2 regions of the Vagococcus jeotgali genome follow, and region 2 is predicted to be linked to the other one. Evidence: a T-box and tRNA genes for the amino acid it is inferred to sense, from the RefSeq annotation. Region 2 holds a T-box; the other holds one or more tRNA genes.
The links. The T-box of region 2 lies ahead of cysS (cysteine--tRNA ligase). A T-box ahead of a tRNA ligase gene usually reads a tRNA of that ligase, here a tRNA-Cys.

Region 1: it has a tRNA-Cys gene. The T-box ahead of cysS (cysteine--tRNA ligase) is inferred to sense a tRNA for this amino acid. The anticodon was not compared.

What each region holds. Positions count from the first base shown of each region.
Region 1 covers NZ_CP142146.1:637,167-641,425, reverse strand. Annotated here, with positions in the region: gene VSF34_RS03350 (lysozyme family protein) at 1-552, opposite strand, end outside; gene VSF34_RS03345 (IS256 family transposase) at 728-1,897, opposite strand; partial or broken gene VSF34_RS03340 (transposase) at 2,219-2,404, shown strand; tRNA gene VSF34_RS03335 (tRNA-Leu) at 2,548-2,631, opposite strand; tRNA gene VSF34_RS03330 (tRNA-Cys) at 2,637-2,707, opposite strand; tRNA gene VSF34_RS03325 (tRNA-Gln) at 2,723-2,794, opposite strand; tRNA gene VSF34_RS03320 (tRNA-His) at 2,816-2,888, opposite strand; tRNA gene VSF34_RS03315 (tRNA-Trp) at 2,903-2,973, opposite strand; tRNA gene VSF34_RS03310 (tRNA-Tyr) at 2,981-3,061, opposite strand; tRNA gene VSF34_RS03305 (tRNA-Phe) at 3,065-3,137, opposite strand; tRNA gene VSF34_RS03300 (tRNA-Asp) at 3,143-3,215, opposite strand; tRNA gene VSF34_RS03295 (tRNA-Glu) at 3,249-3,320, opposite strand; tRNA gene VSF34_RS03290 (tRNA-Ser) at 3,346-3,435, opposite strand; tRNA gene VSF34_RS03285 (tRNA-Asn) at 3,464-3,537, opposite strand; rRNA gene rrf (5S ribosomal RNA) at 3,548-3,663, opposite strand; rRNA gene VSF34_RS03275 (23S ribosomal RNA) at 3,741-4,259, opposite strand, start outside.
Region 2 covers NZ_CP142146.1:262,537-266,795, reverse strand. Annotated here, with positions in the region: gene rlmB (23S rRNA (guanosine(2251)-2'-O)-methyltransferase RlmB) at 1-184, opposite strand, end outside; gene VSF34_RS01430 (Mini-ribonuclease 3) at 177-584, opposite strand; gene cysS (cysteine--tRNA ligase) at 581-1,999, opposite strand; T-box leader at 2,053-2,261, opposite strand; gene gltX (glutamate--tRNA ligase) at 2,246-3,721, opposite strand; gene VSF34_RS01415 (PIN/TRAM domain-containing protein) at 3,831-4,259, opposite strand, start outside.

The DNA of each region.
Region 1 (4,259 bases), 370 kb from region 2:
ATTAACATACAACTTACCTCCATTATAAAAAAAAGCTTGCTTGTTACGATATGGATAGGTTTTTTTTGTTGTATTACCTAACATAGGTGCCAACACATCCCTAGAATAATTTTCAGCAATTTCTAAAGAATTAACTCCTCCATTGTTGGCAACATAATCAATATAATTTTTACCAAAATTATATGCTTGAACACCAGTCCATAAGTCACCTCCACTATTTAATGATAATTCAATAGATTCACTTAAATGAATAACACCATTTCTGATACTTTCCTCTTGTGACATCACTTTATTTTGCTCACCATATTTACTCTCACTACTTTGCATGATATCAATTTGTTTTCCTTTAGTTTCTGTAAAAATAATACTCAGGACTAAATCCTCATACTCTAACAGGTCCTCTTCCTCGAGTACTTGTTGAACAAGAGGTTTCCATTGAAGTGTTTGCCGAATATAGCTTGTCATTTGAATAATATATAGTGATATCCCAACTATAACTAACACAAGAAAACTAACCACAACACCCTTTAACCATGCTGTTTTCTTATTCACTGTGTACATCTCCTCATTTAAAACTGTGTCTCATTTTTACATATGTTTATCACAATTTCAAGTCTTATACTTTTAAAATAATAATATAATTAAGATAACTTATTTATAGTAGCTTTGTAGTGAAGGTTGCGTCAAGAATTATGTGTAAATGGAAAATCCATTCCATTTTTTTAAGTTAAAACATTGATTCTAATGTATCTTGTATTTCCTTAAATCCTTTATGTACTCTGCCTAAAAATTTTTGGTTATATTCATTGAACTGAGAAACAAGGAATCTCTCCAGAGATTCTTCATTAGGAAATTGTTCTTTTCTCTTTGTATATTTTTTTAACTGTTTATTAAATCCCTCAATCAAGTTAGTTGAGTAGATAGTTCTTCTGATTGATGGTGGGAAGTTATAGAAAGTTAATATAGCAGGATTCAAGAGTAATTTAACTACTCGTGGATACTGCTTTTTCCATTTATCTATCATAAAACTTATTTGATTCATAGCTTCTTCTTTTGAAGCTGCTTGATAAACCAATTTGAAATCATTACAGACTTCTTGTCGATCACTAACACGAACCTTATGAGCAATATTTCTAGAGATATGGACACAACATTGTTGAAATTGAGCATTTGGATAGACACTATGGATACTATCGTGAATACCACTTAAACCATCAGTTACAACTAATAAAACCTCTTCTAAACCACGATCTTTTAAATCTTGAAGTATCTCTTTCCAAACATAAGCAGATTCGGTTGGAGCAATAGTAAATCCTAGAACCTCTTTGGTTCCATCCAATCGAATGCCTATCACAATATAAACGGCTTCTTTTGATACGGTTTGTCTCTTTAAAGGAATATGAGTAGCATCCATAAAAATGACTGAGTATTTAGCTTCTAAAGTTCTTTCTTTAAAAGCCAAAACATCTTCAGATACGATTTTACTCATGTTTGAAATAGTTTGTGGTGTGTAATAATGACCATACATTTTTTCAATTAGATCAGAGATTTCAGACATAGTGATCCCTTTTTTAAATAGCTGAATAATAGTAGTTTCTAAGGAATCATTGGTTCTTTTATAGGCTGGTAATGTTTGTTGGGAAAATTCTCCATTTCTATCTCTAGGAATCACCAAATTTAATTCTCCATATTCTGTTTTAAATGAACGTGAGTAATTCCCATTGCGGGAATTACCTGAATTAAATCCAGCTCTATCATACTTTTCGTAGTCAAGAAACGCTGTTAATTCAGCCTGTAATAATGAGTTGATAGCGAGTTCTAAATGACGACGAAATAAATCATCTAAATCACCTTTATTAATTAGTGTTTCCATTATTTCTGTAGTAAAATGAGTCATGAGAAAGTCCTCCTATAAAATTTCTGTGTCGTAACTTTAATTTTACAGAATGGACTTTCTCTTTTTCTACCCTAAATTTCTATTTACACAAAATATTTTACCCTATCGTAGTGAATCCTATTGATGAATATTTCCATTAATACGATGTCTTGCTTTTTAACATAAAATTGAAAAACTACTTTCTTACAATACGACTGTAAGAATAGCTTATGATGACATTTCGGAATTAAAATATTCCTATGAAACAAATAATTTAGCACTTTTTTAAAATTAACTAACTCTGTTTATACTGAATTATCTAAAGAATTTAAAGTCAAATTCAAAACATTCCAAACCTTCAGGCAGGGTGTTACCAATGCTTTAAATCATTCTTATTCAAATGGTTTTTTAGAAGGAATTAACAACCGAATCAAAGCTATCAAACGAACAGCCTATGGGTACCGAAATTTCTTAACTTTTAAGCGACGGATTTTCCTTATTCAAGGCCAATCATTTCAATTTAATTAAAAAGAAGAAGGAGGAAAAATCCCCCTTCTTCTAATGCCCTTATTTTATCAATTTTTAAATATCAACACGATTTGACGAAGATCCAAAAAAACAACCCGTTGAAGGTTGTTTTTTGTTATATTACCAACTTGAATTTACTTTAATACCGGTGGCCGGGTTCGAACCGGCACGATCTTTCAATCACAGGATTTTGAGTCCAGCGCGTCTGCCAATTCCGCCACACCGGCTAAAAAGGCGGTAACCGGATTTGAACCGATGATAAAGGTGTTGCAGACCTCTGCCTTACCACTTGGCTATACCGCCTTAAAATAAAAAAAACTGGGCTAGCTGGATTCGAACCAACGAGTGACGGAGTCAAAGTCCGTTGCCTTACCGCTTGGCTATAGCCCAAAAGATAATATAAAATATAAAGGCGACTGATGGGAATCGAACCCACGAATGCCGGAGCCACAATCCGGTGCGTTAACCACTTCGCCACAATCGCCATATTTATATTAACAGGGGTAGTAGGACTCGAACCCACGCTGACGGTTTTGGAGACCGTAGTTCTACCACTAAACTATACCCCTTGAAGAATGGAGGGGGGCAGATTCGAACTGCCGAACCCTAAGGAGCGGATTTACAGTCCGCCGCGTTTAGCCACTTCGCTACCCCTCCAAATGGCGCAAGACAGAATCGAACTGCCGACACACGGAGCTTCAATCCGTTGCTCTACCAACTGAGCTACTGCGCCAATAACGGTCCCGACGGGAATCGAACCCGCGATCTCCTGCGTGACAGGCAGGCATGTTAACCCCTACACCACGGAACCATTTTGGTTTTACTATTCACTTTTAAGTAAATATGACCCGTACGGGATTCGAACCCGTGATACCGCCGTGAAAGGGCGGTGTCTTAACCACTTGACCAACGGGCCATTCTTTTGAATCATCTCAATAAAATGGAGAGTAAGGGATTCGAACCCTTGAGACAGTTATCACCGCCTACATGAATTCCAATCATGCTCCTTCGGCCAACTCGGACAACTCTCCGAATTTTACACAAATTAATTTATGAGAACTCCGGCAGTAGGACTCGAACCTACGACATCATGATTAACAGTCATGCGCTACTACCAACTGAGCTATGCCGGAATGATACAAAGCGTAGCAGCGTCCTACCCTCACAAGGGGAAACCCCTCACTACTCTCGGCGCTAAAAAGCTTAACTTCTGTGTTCGGCATGGTTACAGGTGTATCCTTTTTGCCATCACCACTACACTTTTGTATCTATATGAGTGATTATTCACTCAAAACTGGATTTGAAATTAGACAACATATAATCGTCCACCGCTTATGTGGTTAAGTCCTCGACCGATTAGTACTAGTCCGCTCCATGCATCACTGCACTTCCACTTCTAGCCTATCTACCTGATAATCTTTCAGGGGTCTTACTTTCTTAAAGAAATGGGAAATCTAATCTTGAGGGGGGCTTCACGCTTAGATGCTTTCAGCGTTTATCCCGTCCATACATAGCTACCCAGCAATGCCCTTGGCAGAACAACTGGTACACCAGAGGTATGTCCATCCCGGTCCTCTCGTACTAAGGACAGCTCCTCTCAAATTTCCAACGCCCGCGACGGATAGGGACCGAACTGTCTCACGACGTTCTGAACCCAGCTCGCGTGCCGCTTTAATGGGCGAACAGCCCAACCCTTGGGACCGACTACAGCCCCAGGATGCGACGAGCCGACATCGAGGTGCCAAACCTCCCCGTCGATGTGAACTCTTGGGGGAGATAAGCCTGTTATCCCCAGGGTAGCTTTTATCCGTTGAGCGATGGCCCTTCCATGCGGAACCACCGGATCACTAAGCCC
Region 2 (4,259 bases):
CACGGTTTTCTTTTAATGCCTCAGTAGTAGCATGTTTGCCAATCACCGTGTCCTCTAGTGTCGCCTCTTCACTCTCTTCAACCAACATATCGCGTTGAGCTTGTTTTCCTCGGTGGTTGTCTCGTGACTTTTTGTGATGATTTTTTTTACTAAAATCTGGTTTTTCTCTTCTTTGTCTACTCATTTGTCTTCTCTCCTATTTCTTTAATACACCAAGTGATTAACTCTTCCATCCTCATCTTTTGACCAGTCAAATGTAAATAACCCATTAATGCTTCAAATCCAGTTGACGAGCGATATACAAATACTGAGGTGTTTTTAGCACTCGTATGACTTTTAGCATTACGCCCACGTTTGTATACTTTTAACTCCTCTTCTGAGAGCATATCAGTCTCCATCATCTTTTCGATTAAATAATGTTGTCCTTTGGCTGATACATAGTTTGTTGCCATGCGGTGTAGTTGATTAGGACGAGTATGCCCTGATCTCACTAAGTAATCACGGATATAGGTTTCATAAATAGCATCACCCACATATGCTAATGTCAATCCACTTAATAAATTATAATCTTTTTCTTTTGTCATGACTTTCTACTCCATCTTGTTCCTTGAGGGGTATCTTTCAATATAATTCCCTGCTCTTTTAACATGTCACGAATCTCATCACTTCTAGCAAAATCTTTATTGACTCTTGCCTCAACACGCTCTTTAATTAAGTTATCAATTTCTTCATCCAATAGATCATTATCTTTTTTTAGATCAATACCAAAAATAAGTAATAATTCTTCCAATGTTTCTTGGAAAATAGATAGCACTACTTTTGATAGCTCTTTTCTTTCAAGATATAAATTCAATTCTTTAACTAAACTATAAACAGCTGTGATTCCATTAGCTGCATTAAAATCATCATCCATCTCTTGAATAAACATGTCTCTTAATTTATAGATTTGATCCATCATATGAGTATCATCTTCTAAGTATTCACTTGCTAAGTCTATTCTAAATTTACTAGCCTCATAACTATTTTTTATTCTAGTCAAATTAGCTGTTGCTTCTTGAAGAATCACTTCATTAAAGGGCATTGGTCTTCTATAATGAGTTGTTGATAGAGCAAAACGGACAACCTCAGGAGAAACAGTTTTCATAAGCTCATGGGCTGTGACAAAATTACCTAAAGACTTACTCATCTTCTCACCTGACTCACCAACTGTTAAGTAAGCATTATGCATCCAGTAATTAGCAAACGTCTTACCTGTTTTGGCTTCACTTTGAGCGATTTCATTTTCATGATGAGGAAACTCTAAATCTTGTCCTCCAGCATGAATATCAATCGTTGCTCCTAAATGCTTTGTAGCCATAACTGAACACTCAATATGCCAACCAGGACGTCCCTCTCCCCAAGGTGACTTCCATGATACTTCTCCTTCTTTAGCTTGCTTCCATAAAGCAAAGTCAATTGGATCAATTTTTTTAGCTTGTTCATCACCTGTACGTTGACTAGCTCCTACCTCTAATTCATCAATAGTTTTATTACTTAACTGTCCATAGTTACCAAATTCGCGGGTTTTAAAATAAACACCCCCCTCGGATTCATAAGCATAGCCTTTTTCAATCAACTCTTCAACAAAAGCAATAATGTCATCAATATGATCAATCACACGAGGGTGTAAGTTTGCAGGTTGAATATTTAATTTTTCCGTATCTTCCTTAAATGCCTCAATATATTTATCTGCCAAAGCTTTTGTTGTTAGTCCTTCTTCTTTAGCTGTGCGAATAATTTTATCATCTACATCAGTAAAATTCGATACATACGTTACACTATAACCACGGTACTCAAAGTAACGACGGATTGTATCAAAAGCCACTGTACTTCTAGCATTACCTATATGAATATAATTATAAACAGTCGGGCCACATAAATACATGCTCACTTCATTTGGTTTTAATGGTTTAAATTCTTCTTTTTTACGAGTTAAGGTATTATAAATGACAATACTCATCTTTTTTCTCTCCTTTGGTTAACGTATAAAAAAACGCCTATTAGTCAACTAAACTAAAAGACGTTCTCACGTGGTTCCACTTTTTTTTATAGACAAAAAATCGTGCCTAACTTTTAATAGTTAACGCCTATTACACGTACCTGGCTAATTAGTCACCAAGTCTACTCAAAGAGGCACTTCATAGAACTTTGACACTTGTTCACACCAACCACAAGCTCTCTTAAGACAATAGCCCTACTACTTTTCTTATCCTTGTATTTCTTTCATTGCTTGATCAATATGATCAAAGACTTTTTCTTTTCCAAGTAATAGAATTGTTTCAGCTAATTCTGGACCATGCATTTGACCACTCACAGCTACACGAATTGGCATAAATAATTGTTTTCCTTTGACACCTGTTTCTTTTTGAACAGCTTTAATAGCTTTTTTAATACTAGGTACGTCAAAAGCTTCTATCTCAGTTAAAGCTACTTTAAAAGCTTCAAGAACAGTTGGAACTTGCTCTTCTTTTAATACACTAACAGCAGCATCATCAAAAGCTAATACTTCACTAAAGAATAAACCTGATAAATCAACAATCTCACTTGCAAAACTCATTTGTGGTTGGTATAAGCTCACCAACTCTTCAACCCATGCTAATTTTTCTGGTGTTGGATTTTCTTCCACTAAGCCATCTTTGATTAAAAATGGTAGACACATCTCTGCCATCACTTTTGAATCAAGTTGTTTCATATATTGATTACTAATCCATTCAAGTTTTTTATTATCAAAAGCTGCTGGGGATTTACCTAAACGATCAGCATCAAACATCTTAATAAATTCCTCTTGACTGAAAATTTCATCTTCCCCAACTGGTGACCAACCAAGTAAGCTGATGAAGTTAAACATGGCTTCTGGTTGATAACCTAAATCACGGTATTGTTCGATAAATTGTAAAATCGTTTCATCACGTTTACTTAACTTTTTACCAGTTTCACTGTTAATAATTAACGTCATATGACCAAACGTTGGCGGTGTCCAACCAAATGCTTCATACACCATTAATTGCTTAGGTGTGTTAGCAATATGATCATCCCCACGTAGTACATGAGTGATTTTCATTAAATAATCATCCACTGCTACAGCAAAGTTATATGTCGGCATACCATCACGTTTTAAAATAACAAAATCCCCACCAACACTGTCTGCTTCAAAGGTGATATTACCTTTAACCATATCATTAAACGTATACTCACTACCTTTAGGAACTCTAAAGCGGACAACTGGCTTAATCCCTTGAGCTTCTTTAGTAGCTTGTTGTTCTGGTGTTAAATGAGCACATTTCCCGTTATAACGTGGAATTTGATTGTGACTTCTTTGAATTTCACGATCAACTTCTAATTCTTCTTCAGTACAGTAACACTTATATGCTAAATTACTTGCTAATAATTGATCGATTAAGGGTAAGTATAAATCTTGTCTTTCAGATTGACGGTAAGGGCCGTACTCTCCTGGATTTTCAGGGGATTCATCCCAGTCAATATTTAACCAAGCTAAATTATCTAATTGGCTTTTTTCTCCACCTTCAATATTACGTTTTTGATCGGTATCTTCGATTCTTATTACGAAATCTCCGTTATTGTGACGAGCGAATAGATAGTTAAATAATGCTGTTCTTGCATTTCCTATATGTAGATGTCCTGTTGGACTTGGTGCATAACGCACTCTTACTTTGTTTGCCATGTTATCGACCTTCCTTGTTGACGTATTTTATTTAAAAAACGTTATTACAACCAGTTTACAATCATTTTCATCATTAGTAAAGGTTCTTCCTTTAGACTTTCTTAATAAATTAAGAATCACCTTTAATCGTTGTTTGAGAATGACTTGGCTTAGCAAAAATCATGCGACCTGCTGCTGTTTGTAAGGCACTTGTCACGACGACTTTAATCTTTTCATTCATGAAATGTTTCCCATCTTCTACCACAACCATCGTACCATCATCTAAGTAAGCAACACCTTGCTGGCGTTCTGTTCCGTCTTTCATCACCATCACTTCCATTGTTTCTCCTGGTATGACAACAGGCTTAATCGCATTAGCTAAAGCATTAATATTAAATACTGGCACGTTTTGAAACTCACTCACTTTATTTAGGTTATAGTCATTTGTCACAACCACACCATCCAACAACTTAGCTAACTTAATTAATTTGCTATCCACTTCTTGAATATCCTCAAAATCACCTTCATACATTTCAACTGAAATATCAGGTTCTTTTTG